Regions from separate parts of the Streptomyces sp. NPDC060232 genome, predicted to be linked through region 1. Evidence: riboswitches for the same ligand, from Rfam matches in the RefSeq annotation. Region 1 holds a riboswitch; the other holds the start of a gene.
The links. Region 1 has a riboswitch for thiamine pyrophosphate ahead of ACFWFZ_RS05745 (thiamine ABC transporter substrate binding subunit). Riboswitches for the same ligand answer to the same signal wherever they lie in the genome.
Positions count from the first base shown of each region.

Region 1 (7,655 bases):
ATCCAGAGCCTGCTGCACGACCCGCGGATCAGCTCCGACTCGCGCAACCTGAAGGCGACCGGTGACGATCCGCTGGGGCAGTCCGCCGGCGACGAGGGGGCGGCCCTGCCGCCCTCCTTCCTCAAGCTCGATCCGCCGGACCACGACCGCCTGCGGCGCATGACGAACCGGCCGTTCGGGCCGCCCCACTCCCCGCGCCGGGTGCACGACATGCGAGGCGAGCTCGACGGCCTCGTCACCGGGCTCATCGACGGCATCGCCACCTCCGGCGACCTGGACCGGGTCGACCTGGTCGACCAGTTCGCGTACCCCTTCCCGGTCACTGTGATCTGCCGGCTGCTCGGGGTGCCCCACGAGGACGAACCGCGCTTCCACGTCTGGGCGGAGACCCTCGCCGCCAGCCTGGACCCCGACCCGGACGCGGACCCCACCCAGCGGGGCCAGGGCACCGTGGACGCCCGGATGGAGCTGGGCATGTACCTGGCCGGGCTGATCGAGGAGCGTCGCAAGAACCCCGGCGACGACATGCTGTCCCAGCTGGCGACCGCGGACGGCCCGGACGGCGCGATGACCACCATGGAGGCGCTCAGCACCTCCGCGCTGCTGCTGATCGCGGGCCACGAGACCACGGTCAACCTGATCACCAACGGCATGCTGACCCTGCTGCGCCACCCCGACGTCCTCAAGCGGCTGCGCGAGGACCCCGGTCTGTCGGTACCGATCGTGGAAGAACTGCTGCGGTACGAGCCGCCGGTGCAGCTGCTGCCGCAGCGCACCACGCTCTGCGACATCGAGGTCGCCGGGGTCGCCATCCCCAAGGGCGCGTCCCTGTGGCTGATGCTGGCCTCCGGCAACCGCGACCCGAAGCGGTTCGAGAACCCGGACCGCTTCGACCCGGACCGGGGGGACATCCAGCACCTCGGGCTCGGCAGCGGCATCCACAGCTGCTTCGGGGCGCCGCTGGCCCGACAGGAGGCGCAGCTGGCGCTGAGCGAGCTGGCCCGCCGACTGGTGAACCCGCGTCTGCTGGAGGACCCGCCGCCGTACCGCCAGAACGCGGTGCTGCGCGGCCCCCGGCACCTGCCGATCGCCTGCGACGGCGTCCTGCCGAAGGCAGGCTGACTCCCGTCACCGAGGGAGGACGACGACCTCGGCGGGGCTGAAGGCCGCGGCGACCCGGTCGCCGACGGCCGGAGCCCCCGCCAGGCCGCACTCGGCCTCCAGCACCGGGCCGCCCTCCGGCCTCAGCAGCAGGGCGACGTGGGTGCCGCGGAAGGTCCGGGACACCACCTCGCACCGCAGGCCCGCGTCGCGGAGCACCACCCCCGCCGGGCGGATCATCAGCCGCTGCTCCCCCTCCGGGGAGCCGGCCGGGACCGGGACCCTGCCCCAGGCGGTCGCCGCGACCGCTCCCGTCACCGTCGCCGGGACGACGTTCTCGAAGCCGAGGAAGCGCGCCACGAACTCCGAGGCGGGCCGCTGCCACACCTCCAGCGGGGTCCCGGCCTGCGCGATCCGGCCGTCCCGCATCACCACGACCCGGTCGGCCAGGGCGAAGGCCTCCCCCTGGTCGTGCGTGACGGCCAGGACCGTCGTCCCCAGCCGCGAGAACAGCCCCCGCAGCTCGACCACGAGCCGCTCGCGCAGCCCCCGGTCCAGCTGTCCGAGCGGTTCGTCGAGCATCAGCAGCCGCGGCGACGGCGCCAGCGCCCGGGCCAGCGCCACCCGCTGCTGCTCGCCGCCGGACAGGGAGGCCACCGCCCGGCCCTGGGCCCCGGGGAGCCCGACCAGTTCCAGCAGCTCCGCGACCTGGGCGGCGTACGAGGCGCGGCCGCGGCCGCGCATCCGCAGGCCGAAGGAGACGTTCGCGCCGACGTCGCGGTGCGGGAAGAGCTGGTGGTCCTGGAACATCAGGCCCACGCCCCGCCGGTGCACGGGGACACCGGCCTGGTCGGCCCCGCCCAGCAGCACCCGCCCCCCGGACACCTGCTGGAGCCCGGCGACGACCCGCAGCAGCGTGGACTTCCCGCTGCCGCTCGGGCCCAGGACGCACACGGTCTCGTGCTCGGCGACCTCCAGGTCCACGGAGTCGACGACCGCGCGCTCACCGAGCCGGACCGACACCCCTTCCAGCTGAAGCAGTGTCATCAGAACTCTCCGGAGGTCTTGTCGGGTCGCAGTCGCTCCAGCACCAGCAGGGACACCGCGCACACCAGCATCAGGATCGTGCTCAGGGCCATCGCCTGCCCGTAGTTCAGCTCGCCGGCCCGCCCCAGCAGCCGCGCCACGGCCACCGGCAGCGTCGGCTGGTCCGGCCGGGCGATGAAGACGGTCGCGCCGAACTCCCCCAGCGACACGGCGAAGGCGAACCCGGCCGCGATCAGCAGCGCCCTGCGCACCAGCGGCAGGTCCACCTCCCGCCAGGCGCGCAGCGGTGACGCGCCGAGCACCGCGGCGGCCTCCCGGAGCCGCCCGTCCACCGCGCGCAGAACCGGCAGCATGGTCCGTACGACGAAGGGCACGCCCACCAGCGCCTGCGCCAGCGGCACCAGGATCCACGAGGTCCGCAGGTCCAGCGGCGGCTCGTCCAGGGTGATCAGGAAGCCGAAGCCGACCGTCACGGCGGACACCCCGAGCGGGAGCATCAGCATCGCGTCGAAGCCCCGTACGAAGCGGCCCCCGCGCCGGGTCAGGGCGGCGGCCGCGAGGCCCCCGACGACCAGGGCGATCGCGGTGGCGGCGAGCGCGTACTGCAGGGAGTTCCAGACCGCCTCCAGCGGCGGCACCAGGAAGGTTCCGCCACCGGCGCCGGCGTCCTGCAGGGCCCGGTAGAAGCTGAGGCCGTAGCCGCCGGGGGCGTCGAAGGACCGCTCGACGAGCACGGCCAGCGGCGCCACGATCAGCAGCCCGATGGTCAGCAGGACGCCGCCCAGGAGGGTGCGCTGCGCCCAGCCGCGCGGACGGTGCGTGGTGCGGCCCGGATCGACCAGGCTCAGCGCGGTCTCGCGCCGGCGCACGGTCCATGCGTGCAGGGCGAGGATCGCGCCGATCGCGGCGAACTGCACCATCGTCAGGACGGCGGCCGTCGACAGGTCCAGGAGCTGCGCGGTCTGCCGGTAGACCTCCACCTCCAGGGTGGAGTAGGCGGGTCCGCCCAGGATCAGGACGACGCCGAAGGAGCTGAAGGTGAAGAGGAACACCATCAGGGACGCCGCGGCCACGGCCGGGGCCAACGCGGGCAGCGTCACCCTGCGCCAGGCGGCGAACCGGCCGGCGCCCAGCACCCGCGCGGCCTCTTCCTGGCGCGGGTCGAGCTGGGCCCACAGTCCGCCGACCGTGCGGACGATGACGGCGTAGTTGAAGAAGACGTGCGCGAGCAGGATCGCCCAGACGGTGGTGTCGAGGCGGACGCCCGCCAGTTCGTCCAGCAGTCCGCCGCGTCCGAGCAGCGCCAGGAAGGCCGTGCCGACGACCACGGTCGGGAGCACGAAGGGAACGGTCACCACCGCCCGCAGCAGCTGCTTGCCGGGGAACTCGAAACGCGCGAAGACGTACGCGCCGGGGAGTGCGATCAGCAGGGTGAGCACGGTGGAGGCGAGCGCCTGCCAGGTGGTGAACCACAGCACGTCGGCGATGTCGGGCCGGGCCAGCACCTCGCCGAGCCGGCCGAACTGCCATCCGGTGTCGGCCTTGAGGCCGCGGCCGACGATCGCGGCGACGGGGTAGGCGAAGAACAGCCCGAAGAAGGCGAGGGGGACGGCCATCAGGGCGAGGCGGACGGCGGTGGCCCGCCCGCTCTCGCCCTGTCCGGGTACCCGCCCCGGTCCGGGGACCGGGGCGGCGTCCGCCGACGCCGCGCCCGGCTCCTTCGTACCGCTTACTTCACGACGAGCGCGGTCCATGCCTTGACCCACTGCTCACGGTTCTCGGCGATGGTCTCCGGAGTGACGCTCGTAGGCTTCTCGACCACCACACCGTGCTTGGTGAACAGCTCCGGCAGCGCGGCGTCCTTGACCACGGGGTTCACGAACATCTGGAGCGGCATGTCCTCCTGGAACTTCTTGCTGATCAGGAAGTCCACGAGAGCCTTGCCGCCCTCCTCGTTCTTCGCGCCCTTGAGCAGGCCCGCGAACTCGATCTGGCGGAAGCAGGTGCCGGTGGCGACGCCCGTCGGGGCCTCGGCCGGCTGCGGCTCGCCGTACAGCACCTCGACCGGCGGGCTGGAGGCGTAGGAGACGACCAGCGGGCGGTCGCCCTTGGCCTTCTTGCCGCCCGCCGAGCCGGAGAAGCGCTCGTTGTAGGCCTGCTCCCAGCCGTCGACGACCTCGACGCCGTTGGCCTTCAGCTTGCTCCAGTAGTCCTTCCATCCCTCCTCGCCGTACTTGCCGACGGAGGCAAGCATGAAGCCGAGGCCGGGCGAGGAGGTCGCGGCGTTCTCGACCACCAGCAGGTTCTTGTACTCCGGCTTGGTCAGGTCGTCCAGCGTCTGCGGCGGGGCGATCTTCTTGTCGGCGAAGTAGGCCTTGTCGTAGTTGACACAGATGTCGCCGGAGTCGATCGGGGTGACCCGGTGCTCCTTGTCGAGCACGTACTCGGGCTTCACCTCGCCCAGGCCCTTGGCCTCGTAGGGGGTGAAGATGCCGTTGTCGAGGGCGCGCGAGAGCAGGGTGTTGTCCACGCCGAAGAAGACGTCGCCGCGCGGGGAGCCCTTGGTGAGGATCTCCTGGTTGAGGGCGGCGCCCGCGTCCCCGGACTTCAGGACCTTGACGGTGTAGCCGCTCTGCTGCTCGAACTCCTTCAGGACCGACTCGGTCACGTTGAAGGAGTCGTGGGAGACCAGTGTGACGGTCTTGGACTTCGGGGCGTCGCCCGCGCCGGCGGGCTTGTCCTTGGCGTCGCCGCCGCAGGCGCTGAGCGTGGTGACGCCCAGCGCGGCCGCGAGCGCCGCGCCCGCGATCTTCCTGGTGGTGCTCATCGGTGAATTCCTCCTGGGATGTCCAGGAGAAGACGCGGCCCTGCCCGGCGCTCTGTCGGAGCGGACGCCGGGCAGGGCGCAACAGCAAGAGTGGTGACCGAACTTCCTACCCCGAATGACCGGGGCGAGGTTCAGAGGGTCTGCGGATGACGGATACCGCACTCTCAGCGCTGTGGCGCTCCCCTGTCGGAATATGCAATTGGTTCGGCCACAGGGTACCCCGTGGCCGAATGTGGCCGGCCGGAAGCGCAGGTCAGCGCTCCGAGGCGGCCAGCTGGCCGCACGCGCCGTCGATCTCCTGGCCGCGGGTGTCACGCACGGTCACGGGCACGCCGTGGCGGGCGATGGCCTCGACGAAGGCCTTCTCGTCCTCGGGGCGCGAGGCGGTCCACTTGGAACCGGGCGTCGGGTTCAGCGGGATCAGGTTGACGTGTACGCGCTTGCCCTTGAGCAGCCGGCCCAGGAGGTCGCCGCGCCAGGCCTGGTCGTTGATGTCGCGGATGAGGGCGTACTCGATCGAGATCCGGCGGCCGGACTTCTCGGCGTACTCCCACGCGGCGTCGAGGACCTCGCGGACCTTCCAGCGGGTGTTCACCGGCACCAGGGTGTCGCGCAGCTCGTCGTCCGGGGCGTGCAGCGAGACGGCGAGACGGCACTTGAAGCCCTCGTCGGCGAAGCGCAGCATGGCCGGGACCAGGCCGACGGTGGAGACGGTGATGCCGCGCTGGGACAGGCCCAGGCCGTCGGGCTCGGGGTCGGTGAGCCGACGGATCGCGCCGACGACGCGGTTGTAGTTGGCCAGCGGCTCGCCCATGCCCATGAAGACGATGTTCGACAGCCGGGCGGGGCCGCCGGGGACCTCGCCGTCGCGCAGCGCGCGCATGCCGTCGACGATCTGGTGCACGATCTCGGCGGTGGAGAGGTTGCGGTCCAGGCCCGCCTGGCCGGTGGCGCAGAACGGGCAGTTCATACCGCAGCCGGCCTGCGAGGAGATGCACATGGTGACCCGGTCGGGGTAGCGCATCAGCACGGACTCCACGAGCGTGCCGTCGTGCAGCTTCCACAGGGTCTTGCGGGTGGTGTCGTCGTCGCAGCTGATGTGCCGGACGACGTTCATCAGGTCCGGGAGGAGCTCCTGCTGGAGCTTGGTCCGCGAGCCCGCGGGGATGTCCGACCACTGCGCCGGGTCGTGCGCGTAGCGGGCGAAGTAGTGCTGGGAGAGCTGCTTGGCCCGGAAGGGCTTCTCGCCGATCGCGGCGACCGCCTCGCGGCGCTCGGCCGGAGTCATGTCGGCGAGGTGCCGGGGCGGCTTCTTGACCCCGCGGGGAGCGACGAAGGTGAGCTCACCCGGAGCGGGACGGGGGGCCATGCGGTACTCCTCAGTACGACGAGGTGGGGGTCACCCCGCGCGTGCAGGGCCGGTCCGCGGCTCGGCCGCTGGACGGAAAGGGCGCGCCGCGTACACGCGGCGCGCCCTCCAGGATAACCCGGCCGGGGCCCGGTCAGCCGGTGCCGACGAAGGCGGCCAGCAGCAGCCACACCACCGGGGCGGTGGGCAGCAGCGAGTCCAGCCGGTCCATGATGCCGCCGTGCCCCGGCAGCAGTGTGCCCATGTCCTTGATGCCCAGGTCCCTCTTGATCATCGATTCGCCCAGGTCGCCCAGGGTGGCGCTGACCGCGACCGCGAGGCCGAGCAGCAGGCCCTGCCACCAGGCGCCGCCGTCGATCAGGAACTCCATGCAGAGCGCGCCGGCGCCCATGGCGAAGGCCACGGCGCCGAACAGCCCCTCGCGGGTCTTGCCGGGGCTGATGCGCGGCGCGAGCTTGGTCTTCCCGAACCGCCAGCCCACCGCGTAGGCCCCGGTGTCGCTGACCACGGTCAGCAGCAGGAAGGTGATCACGCGCTGCGGCCCGTCGTCGGCGGTGAGCAGCATCGCGACGAAGGTGGCCAGGAAGGGCACGTAGAACGCCGCGAAGGCACCCGCGGTGACGTCCTTGAGGTAGTCCTCGGGCGGTTCGGTCATCCGCCACACCAGGACGGTCAGCACCGTCAGCGCCATGGCGATCCAGGCGCCCTCGGCCCCGCGGACGTATCCGGCGATGACCATGGCCGCGCCACCGACCGCGAGCGGGACCAGAGGGGCCTTGATGCCCTTCTGCTCCTGGAGCCGCGAGGTGAGCTCCCACAGGCCGACGACGACCGCGACGACGATGACGCCGACGAAGACCGCCTTGACGATCAGGAGCGAGGCGAAGATCACCGCGCCGAGACCGACGCCTACCCCTATCGCGGCGCGCAGGTCCCGCCCCGCGCGCTTCTTCTGCGGCGGGGGTGAGGAGTCCTGCGGGTGCTCGGCATGCGGGGGCGGGGGGCTGGGCATGGGCTCCTGCGGCGGCGTATCGGCGCGGAAGAGGGGGCCGCCGTCCGAGGCGGCCCCCCGATCGCGTGCTTCCCGGTCGTCGAAGTCACGGCCGGCGGCATCGGGCACGATGGGCATGGGCCGAGTGTGCGGGCCCACCTGCGCATCGTATGCGGGACCCGCCGGAACCGGCTCCGGCTGCCAGGAAGAGTCGTTCATCAGACTTCGAGGAGCTCGGCTTCCTTGTGCTTGAGGAGCTCGTCCACCTGCGCGACGTACTTCGCGGTGGTGTCGTCGAGCTCCTTCTCGGCGCGGCGGAC
Region 1 covers NZ_JBHXAG010000002.1:425,206-432,860, reverse strand. Annotated here, with positions in the region: gene ACFWFZ_RS05760 (cytochrome P450) at 1-1,122, shown strand, start outside; gene ACFWFZ_RS05755 (ABC transporter ATP-binding protein) at 1,129-2,148, opposite strand; gene ACFWFZ_RS05750 (ABC transporter permease) at 2,148-3,764, opposite strand; gene ACFWFZ_RS05745 (thiamine ABC transporter substrate binding subunit) at 3,878-4,975, opposite strand; TPP riboswitch at 5,061-5,170, opposite strand; gene rlmN (23S rRNA (adenine(2503)-C(2))-methyltransferase RlmN) at 5,229-6,344, opposite strand; gene ACFWFZ_RS05735 (phosphatidate cytidylyltransferase) at 6,478-7,554, opposite strand; gene frr (ribosome recycling factor) at 7,554-7,655, opposite strand, start outside.

Region 2 (7,655 bases), on a different contig from region 1:
GATCTGCTCGGGGGCCAGGTAGGAGACGGTGCCGAGGACCGAGCCGGTGGTGTTGGTCACCGAGTCCACGGACCGGACCAGTCCGAAGTCGGCGACCTTGACCCTGCCGTCGTCGCCGATCAGGACGTTCTCGGGCTTCATGTCACGGTGCACGAAGCCGGCCCGGTGGGCGGCGCCGAGCGCGGCGAGGACCGGTTCGAGGATGTCGAGGGCCGCCCGAGGCTGGAGCGCGCCACGCTCGCGCAGCACGTCGCGCAGGGTGCAGCCGGAGACGTACTCCATCGCCAGATAGACGTACGGTCCGTCCGTGCCCTGGTCGAACACGGCGACCACGTTGGGGTGCGCGAGCCGCGCCACGGACTTCGCCTCGCGGATGAACCGGTCCACGAAGGCGGCGTCGGAGGCGAGCGCCGGATGCATCACCTTCAGGGCGAGGATCCGGTCCAGGCGGGTGTCGACGGCCCGGTAGACCGTGGCCATGCCGCCGGCCGCGATGCGGGCGTCGATGCGGTAGCGGCCGTCGAGCACACGCCCGACGAGGGGGTCTTCCAAGGTCGTATCCACCCGCCGATTCTACGAGCCGACGCCGGTACCCCGGCGGGGGCGGGTCGCCTTGCAGCGCAGCTGTGACGTGAGCAGGGGGCGGGGCGAGGCCCCGTCCTCCTGCCCGCAGGGCGGTGACCAGGCCGATCGGGGGTGGGGATGCCCTTGGGCGGGGTCGGGAAGTGTGGGGGTGCGGGCTTCGGGGGTGGGAGCCGCGGGGGCGGGGGCGGGAATGTGCGGGGTGGCTTCGGGGGGTGGGATCCACTCGGGCGGGATCAGGGAAACCCTCAGGACTTCCCTGATCCCGGCCAGCACAGACCCCGCCCCCCGAAGCCACCGCCCTGCCCTCCCGGCCCCGGCCCGCCGGTTTTCGCCCTGCTGCCCCCCGAGTCCCTCAGAACGCCGGGCGCTCCGGGTCCAGGGCTGCTCGGCCCTCCGTGGGGGACGAGGCTTCGGCGAAGCGGCGTTGGGGGATGCGGCCCGCCCGGTGGGCGAGGCGGCCCGCCGAGACGGCGTCCCGCATGGCGGACGCCATGAGGACCGGCTCCTGTGCGCGGGTCACCGCCGAGGCCAGCATCACCGCCGCGCAGCCCAGTTCCATCGCCAGGGCGGCGTCGGAGGCGGTGCCCGCGCCGGCGTCCAGGATCACCGGGACCTGGGCCCGCTCCGTGATCAGCTCGAAGTTGTGCGGGTTACGGATGCCCATGCCCGACCCGATGGGGGAGCCGAGCGGCATGATCGCCGCGCAGCCCACGTCCTCCAGCTTGCGCGCGAGCACCGGGTCGTCGTTGGTGTACGGCAGGACGGTGAAGCCCTCGTCCACCAGGATCTCGGCGGCGTCCAGCAGTTCGACGCCGTCGGGCAGGAGGGTCCGTTCGTCCGCGACCACCTCCAGCTTGATCCAGTCGGTGCCGAGGGCCTCCCGTGCGAGCCGGGCCGTCAGGACGGCCTCGCCCGCGGTGAAGCAGCCGGCCGTGTTCGGCAGGACGGCGATGCCGAGCTTGGTGAGGACGGAGAGGACCGAGCCCTGCACGGTGGGGTCCAGGCGGCGCATGGCCACGGTGGTGAGTTCGGTGCCGGACGCGACGAGGGCGCGTTCGAGCACGTCCAGGCTCGGCGCGCCGCCCGTGCCCATGATCAGGCGGGAGGAGAAGGTCCGGTCGCCCAGGGTGAAGAGGTCGTCGGCCATGCCGGTCAGCCTCCCTGGACCGCGGTGAGGATCTCCACGCGGTCGCCGTCGCCCACGTGGGTGGCCGGCCACTGCCCCCGCGGGACCACGGTCTCGTTGAGTGCGGCGGCCACCCCGGAGGGGGCCGCGGTCAGCGTGGCGACGACGGTGTCGAGGGTGGTGCCGGCCGCGACCTCGCGCGGCTCGCCGTTGACGGAGATGGTCATGCGTACGACTCCTGACGTGCGGCGCAGAAGCGGCCGGGGGCGAAGGGGCGCGCGATCTCGGGCAGTTCGCCGGTGACCAGCAGCTCGGCCATCGCCTCGCCGGTGAGCGGGGTCAGCAGCACCCCGTTGCGGTAGTGACCGGTGGCCAGGTGCAGGCCGGGCAGGCCGGTCGGGCCCAGCAGCGGGGCGTTGTCGGGTGATCCGGGGCGCAGTCCCGCCCGGGTCTCGGTCAGCGGGAGTTCGGTGATGCCGGGTACCAGTTCGTGGGCGTCCCGCAGGAGTTCGTACACCCCGCCCGCGGTGACGGTGGTGTCCCAGCCGAGTTCCTCGCTGGTGGCGCCGATGACGAGTTCGCCGTTCTCGCGGGGCACGAGGTAGACCTGGCTGCCGCGCACGACCGCCCGTACGGTGCGGGAGAGGAAGGGGGCGTACGCCGCGGGCACCGCGAGCCGCAGCACCTGTCCCTTGACCGGGCGTACGGGAGGCAGCACCTCGGCGGGTACGCCCGCCAGCCTGCCGCTGAGCGAGCCCGCGGCCAGGACGACCTGGTCGGCGCGCAGCTCCGTACCGTCGTCGAGGAGGGCGCCCGTCGCCCGGTCCGCGGTGGTGAGCAGCTGCTCGGCGCCCGCCCGGTGGATGGTCACTCCGGCGCCTTCGCAGGCGGCGAGGAGGGCGGCTGCGAGCCGGCGCGGGTCGACCTGGTGGTCACCGTCGACGCGCAGGCCGCCGCGCACGCCGGGGGCCAGCATGGGCTCCAGGCGGCGGCATTCGCGGCCGGTGAGCCATGCGGACTCCAGACCGCAGCGGCGCTGGAGGGCGTGGAGTTCGCGCAGGTGGAGGCGGTCGTCGGCGTCGAGGGCGACGGCGAGGGTGCCGCAGGCGCGGTAGCCGATGTCCATGCCGCCCGAGGCGGCCGCGAGCTCGGCGGCGAACCGCGGATAGCGTTCGGCGGAGGCCAGGCCGAGGCTGAGGAGGGCTTCCTCGCCGTAGTGCAGTTCGGTGACGGGGGCGAGCATTCCGGCCGCGACCTGGGCGGCGCCGCCGCCGGGTGCCGGGTCGGCGAGTACGGTGCCCAGTCCGCGCTCCGCGGCCCGCCAGGCGGTGACCAGGCCGATGATCCCGCCCCCGATGACGAGGACGTCGGATCCCCGGCCGGATCCCTTTCGAGATGAGTGCATGGGCGTCCAGCCCCTCCCTTCGCCGGCATGACCCGGATCAGGTTCGTACGGTCGGAGGCCGGCCAGCCTCCCTCTCAGCCCGGTGCGCCGGACTCCCGCGATAGGTACGGTGGCCAGACTATCCCGGCCGTGCACGGCGGGTAAGGCGGCACCTATTCCTGACGGAGCGTCAGATGATTAGGGTGGCCGCGTGAGCGAGCAGACGGAAAAGAATCAGCGCGGCGTCGTGATCGTCGGCGCCGGAATGGCCGGGGTGCAGACCGCGGTCGCCCTGCGCGAGCAGGGTTACAAGGGCCCCGTGACCCTGCTGGGAGCAGAACCCCACCAGCCCTACGACCGGCCCCCGCTGTCCAAGGCGGTGCTGCTCGGCAAGGCCGAGGACTCCGCCTTCGACGTGGACTTCGAAGGCCTGGGCGTCGAGCTCCGCCTCGGGACGGAAGTCACCGGACTGCGGGCCGCCGACCACGAGCTGGACACCGAGGCGGGACCGGTCCCGTACGAGGTGCTCGTGCTGGCGACCGGCGCGCAGCCGCTGACCCTGCCCGGCGCCGAGGGCGTCCCCGGCGTCCACCTGCTGCGCACGCTGGACGACGCGGCGCGGCTGCGCCCGGTCCTGGCGGCCGCCTCCCGGGTCGTGGTCGTCGGCGCGGGCTGGATCGGCGCCGAGTTCGCCACCGCGGCCCGGGAGGCCGGCTGCGCCGTGACCGTCGTCGAGGCGGCCGACCGGGTGCTGGCGGGCGCCCTGCCCGCCGAGGTCGCCGAGCCGATGTCGCGCTGGTACGGGCAGGCCGGCGCCGAGCTGATCACCGGCGCCAAGGTGGCCGGTGTCGGGGAGGGGCGGGTCCTCCTGGCCGACGGGCGCACCCTGCCCGCCGACGCGGTGGTCGTGGGGATCGGCGCCCGGCCCGCCACGGGATGGCTGGCCGGGTCCGGCGTGGAACGCGGCGCCGACGGTTCGGTCACCGCCGACGCGCACCTGCTGACCTCCCTGCCGGGGGTGTACGCGGTCGGCGACTGCGCCTCCTTCCCGTCCGGGCGGTACGGGGCGCGGCTGCTCGTGCACCACTGGGACAACGCCCTCCAGGGCCCGAGAGCGGTCGCGGCGAACATCCTGGCCGGGAAGCCCGCCGCGGTCTACGACCCGGTGCCGTACTTCTGGTCCGAGCAGTTCGGGCGCTTCGTGCAGTACGCCGGCCACCACGGCGGGGCCGACACCCTGGTGCGGCGCGGCGACCCGGACCAGGAGACCTGGTCGGTGTGCTGGCTGCGGGACGGGGCCCTGGTCGCGGTCCTCGCGGTCGGCCGCCCCCGGGACCTGGCTCAGGGCCGCAAGCTGATCGAGTCGGGCGTCCCGCTCGACCCGGCGAAGGTCGCGGACCCGGGCACCCCGCTGAAATCGGCCACCGCGTAGCGGACGGCCCGGGCGGGCCACGGACGGTCGGCCCGGGTACCGGCTGTCGGCGGGAGGTGGCAGGCTTGGTCTGTGACCGAGATTGACGCAAAGATCGATTCCCTCGTCCCCGACTGGCTGTACCTCCCCGACATCGCGGAGATGCTGGGCGTCGAGGTGACGCGGGTCCGCCAGATGGTCAAGGAAGGCCAGCTCGTCGCCGTGCGCCGGGGCGAGAACAGGGCCCTGCAGGTTCCGGCCCCCTTCATCGACGGAGACAAGGTGGTCAAGGGCCTCGTGGGCCTGCTGACCGTCCTGCGCGACGACGGCTTCTCCGACGAGGAGATCCTGGAGTGGCTCTTCACCGCCGACCCGACCCTGCCCGGCACCCCCGCCCAGGCGCTGAGCGAGAATCGCGGCACGGAGGTGAAGCGCCGCGCTCAGGCGCTCGCCCTCTGACCTGATCCGCAGTAGCCGCTCCACCGCGGTGTACGGGCCCCGCGCCCGTACACCGCCTCCATCACGGGGGTACACCCATGCAGCTGTCCGACGCCCGGCTCTACCTGTGCACGGACGCCCGCAAGCGCCAGGGTGACCTCCCCGAGTTCCTCGACGCCGTCCTCGCCGGGGGCGTGGACATCGTCCAGCTCCGCGACAAGGGCATGGAGGCTGGCGAGGAACTCGAACACCTCCAGGTCTTCGCCGAGGCCGCTCGCCGCCACGGCAGGCTCCTCGCCGTGAACGACCGCGCCGACGTCGCCCACGCCATCGGCTCCGACGTCCTGCACCTCGGACAGGGCGACATCCCGGTCCCCGCCGCCCGCGCCATCCTCGGCGGCCAGGTGCTCATCGGCCGCTCCTGCCACGCGGAGGCCGAGGTCGCCGCCGCCGTCGCCGAACCGGGCGTCGACTACTTCTGCACCGGGCCCTGCTGGCCCACCCCCACCAAGCCCGGCCGCCACGCCCCCGGCCTGGACCTGGTCCGCTACGCGGCCTCCCTGCAGCAGGACCGGCCCTGGTTCGCCATCGGCGGCATCGACGCCGCGAACCTGGACGAGGTGCTGGACGCAGGCGCCACCCGCGTCGTGGTCGTCCGCGCGCTCACCGAGGCCTCCGACCCCGGCGCGGCCGCCGCCGACCTCGCCAAGCGGGTCCGGGCCCGGCTCGGCTGAGCCCCGGCCCGACGGTCCGGTCCCGTCCGCCCGGACGCCCCTAACCCGTAGAAGCCCCTTCCGGCCAGAGGCACGGCCACAGGTGTCCAAAAACGTGTCCAAAAGGCGGACGCCGCTTCGAGGAGCGCCGGGGCGCGTCTAACCTGCCCACATGGCCTCTGGTACCGCTTCCACCTGGTCGGACCGTGCACACACGGTCCGCGACCTCCTCGCGTCCGGGCGCTCGTACTCCTTCGAGTTCTGGGCCCCGAAGACCGAGAAGGGCGAACGCAACCTCTGGAACGCCCTCCGCCGGGTCGAGGCGGTATCCCCGAGCTTCGTCTCCGTGACCTACGGAGCCGGCGGCTCCACCCGCGGCGGCACCGTCAAGGCCACCCAGGAGATCGCCGCGGACACCACGCTGACCCCGGTCGCGCACCTCACCGCCGTGGACCACTCCATCGCCGAGCTGCGCCACGTCATCGGCCAGTTCGCCGACGCCGGGATCCGCAACATGCTCGCCCTGCGCGGCGACCCGCCGGGCGACCCGATGGCCGACTGGGTGGCCCACCCCGAGGGCGTGCACTACGCCGCCGACCTGGTGCGGCTGCTCAAGGAGTCCGGGGACTTCTGCGTCGGCGTCGCGGCGTTCCCCGAGATGCACCCGCGATCCACCGACTGGGATACGGACATCCGGCACTTCGTGGACAAGTGCCGTGCGGGCGCGGACTATGCGATCACCCAGATGTTCTTCGATCCCGAGAATTATCTGCGGCTGCGCGACAGCGTCGAGAAGTCGGGCTGCGAGACCCCGATCATCCCCGAGGTCATGCCCGTTGTGGGTATCAAGCAGCTCGACCGACTGCCCCAGCTCAGCACCGCGGTCTTCCCCGCGGACGTGAAAGAGCGCATGCTCGCCGTCAAGGACGACGCGGCCGCTGTACGCTCCATTGGCATCGAGTTCGCCACGGAGTTCTGCGCGCGGCTGCTGTCCGAAGGTGTACCAGGACTGCACTTCATCACGCTGAACAATTCCACGGCGACCCTCGAGATCTACGAGAATCTGGGCCTGCACCAGCGGGCCTGACCGGCCGTACCCGTGTGACGGCCGTACCGAGAGGGGCCTTGCATGGGTATGACGGTCCTCTACATCGCGTTCGGAATCGTCGCGTTGTGGCTGCTTGCCGAGGTACTGATGCAGTACAAGGCCCGGCTCCGCTGGCGCCTGCTCGCCTTCGCCGGCTTCGTCGGCGTGGTCGCCGGGGTGATACTGCCCTCGGTGCCGGTCATCGGTGCCGGCGCCGCCGCGTTCGCCGTGGGCCAGACCCTGGTGACGCTCTCCTTCCGCAAGGGCTTCGTCGCCGGCTGGGCGCTGCGCCGCGGCGGGGAGCCCGTACGGCAGGCCAGGCGCCGCAGGGGAGGGACCGCGGCGCCGGAACCGGCGCTCCAGGTCACCGCCCTGCAGTACGGGGACGCGGACGAGGCCCCGGACGAGCAGCCGTTCCGGGCCGCGGCCGAAGAGGTCTACAGCCCTGAGCCGGTGCCCGAGGACACGGGATCCTACGGGATACAGAGCTTCTCGACGCCCGCCCCGGAGGTCGGCCAGACGGCGGCCTTCGCCTCGCCGTTCACCACCGCCGAGCAGGAGGCCCACCAGTACGCGGCGTACTACGACCAGCACAACCAGGGCGGTTACGACTACACCGGCGGCTACCCGACGGGCGAGCAGCAGCAGGTCTACGCCGCCTACTCGGACCCGTACATCGGTACCGGCGGAGGCGTCGTCCCGCCCCAGCCGTACGACTACACCCCGTACGCCGACTACGGGCAGCAGCAGTACTCCACCGACACCCCGCCCGGCGGCGTCTGGGTCCCGCAGCAGAGATCCACCGACGGGGGCGGCCAGCACTACCCGGCGGACGAGCAGGGCGGGCAGCCGCCGCAGCAGTACCCCTACCCCCAGCAGGGGGAGTACGAGCAGTACCGCTACTGAGCCGG
Region 2 covers NZ_JBHXAG010000023.1:33,115-40,769, reverse strand. Annotated here, with positions in the region: gene pknB (Stk1 family PASTA domain-containing Ser/Thr kinase) at 1-564, opposite strand, end outside; gene ACFWFZ_RS27870 (thiazole synthase) at 938-1,732, opposite strand; gene thiS (sulfur carrier protein ThiS) at 1,738-1,938, opposite strand; gene thiO (glycine oxidase ThiO) at 1,935-3,116, opposite strand; TPP riboswitch at 3,114-3,225, opposite strand; gene ACFWFZ_RS27855 (NAD(P)/FAD-dependent oxidoreductase) at 3,307-4,527, shown strand; gene ACFWFZ_RS27850 (Rv2175c family DNA-binding protein) at 4,600-4,965, shown strand; gene thiE (thiamine phosphate synthase) at 5,043-5,678, shown strand; gene metF (methylenetetrahydrofolate reductase [NAD(P)H]) at 5,830-6,744, shown strand; gene ACFWFZ_RS27835 (hypothetical protein) at 6,787-7,650, shown strand.
Region 2: linked by a shared signal. The riboswitch ahead of thiO (glycine oxidase ThiO) and the one ahead of ACFWFZ_RS05745 (thiamine ABC transporter substrate binding subunit) in region 1 are both predicted to bind thiamine pyrophosphate.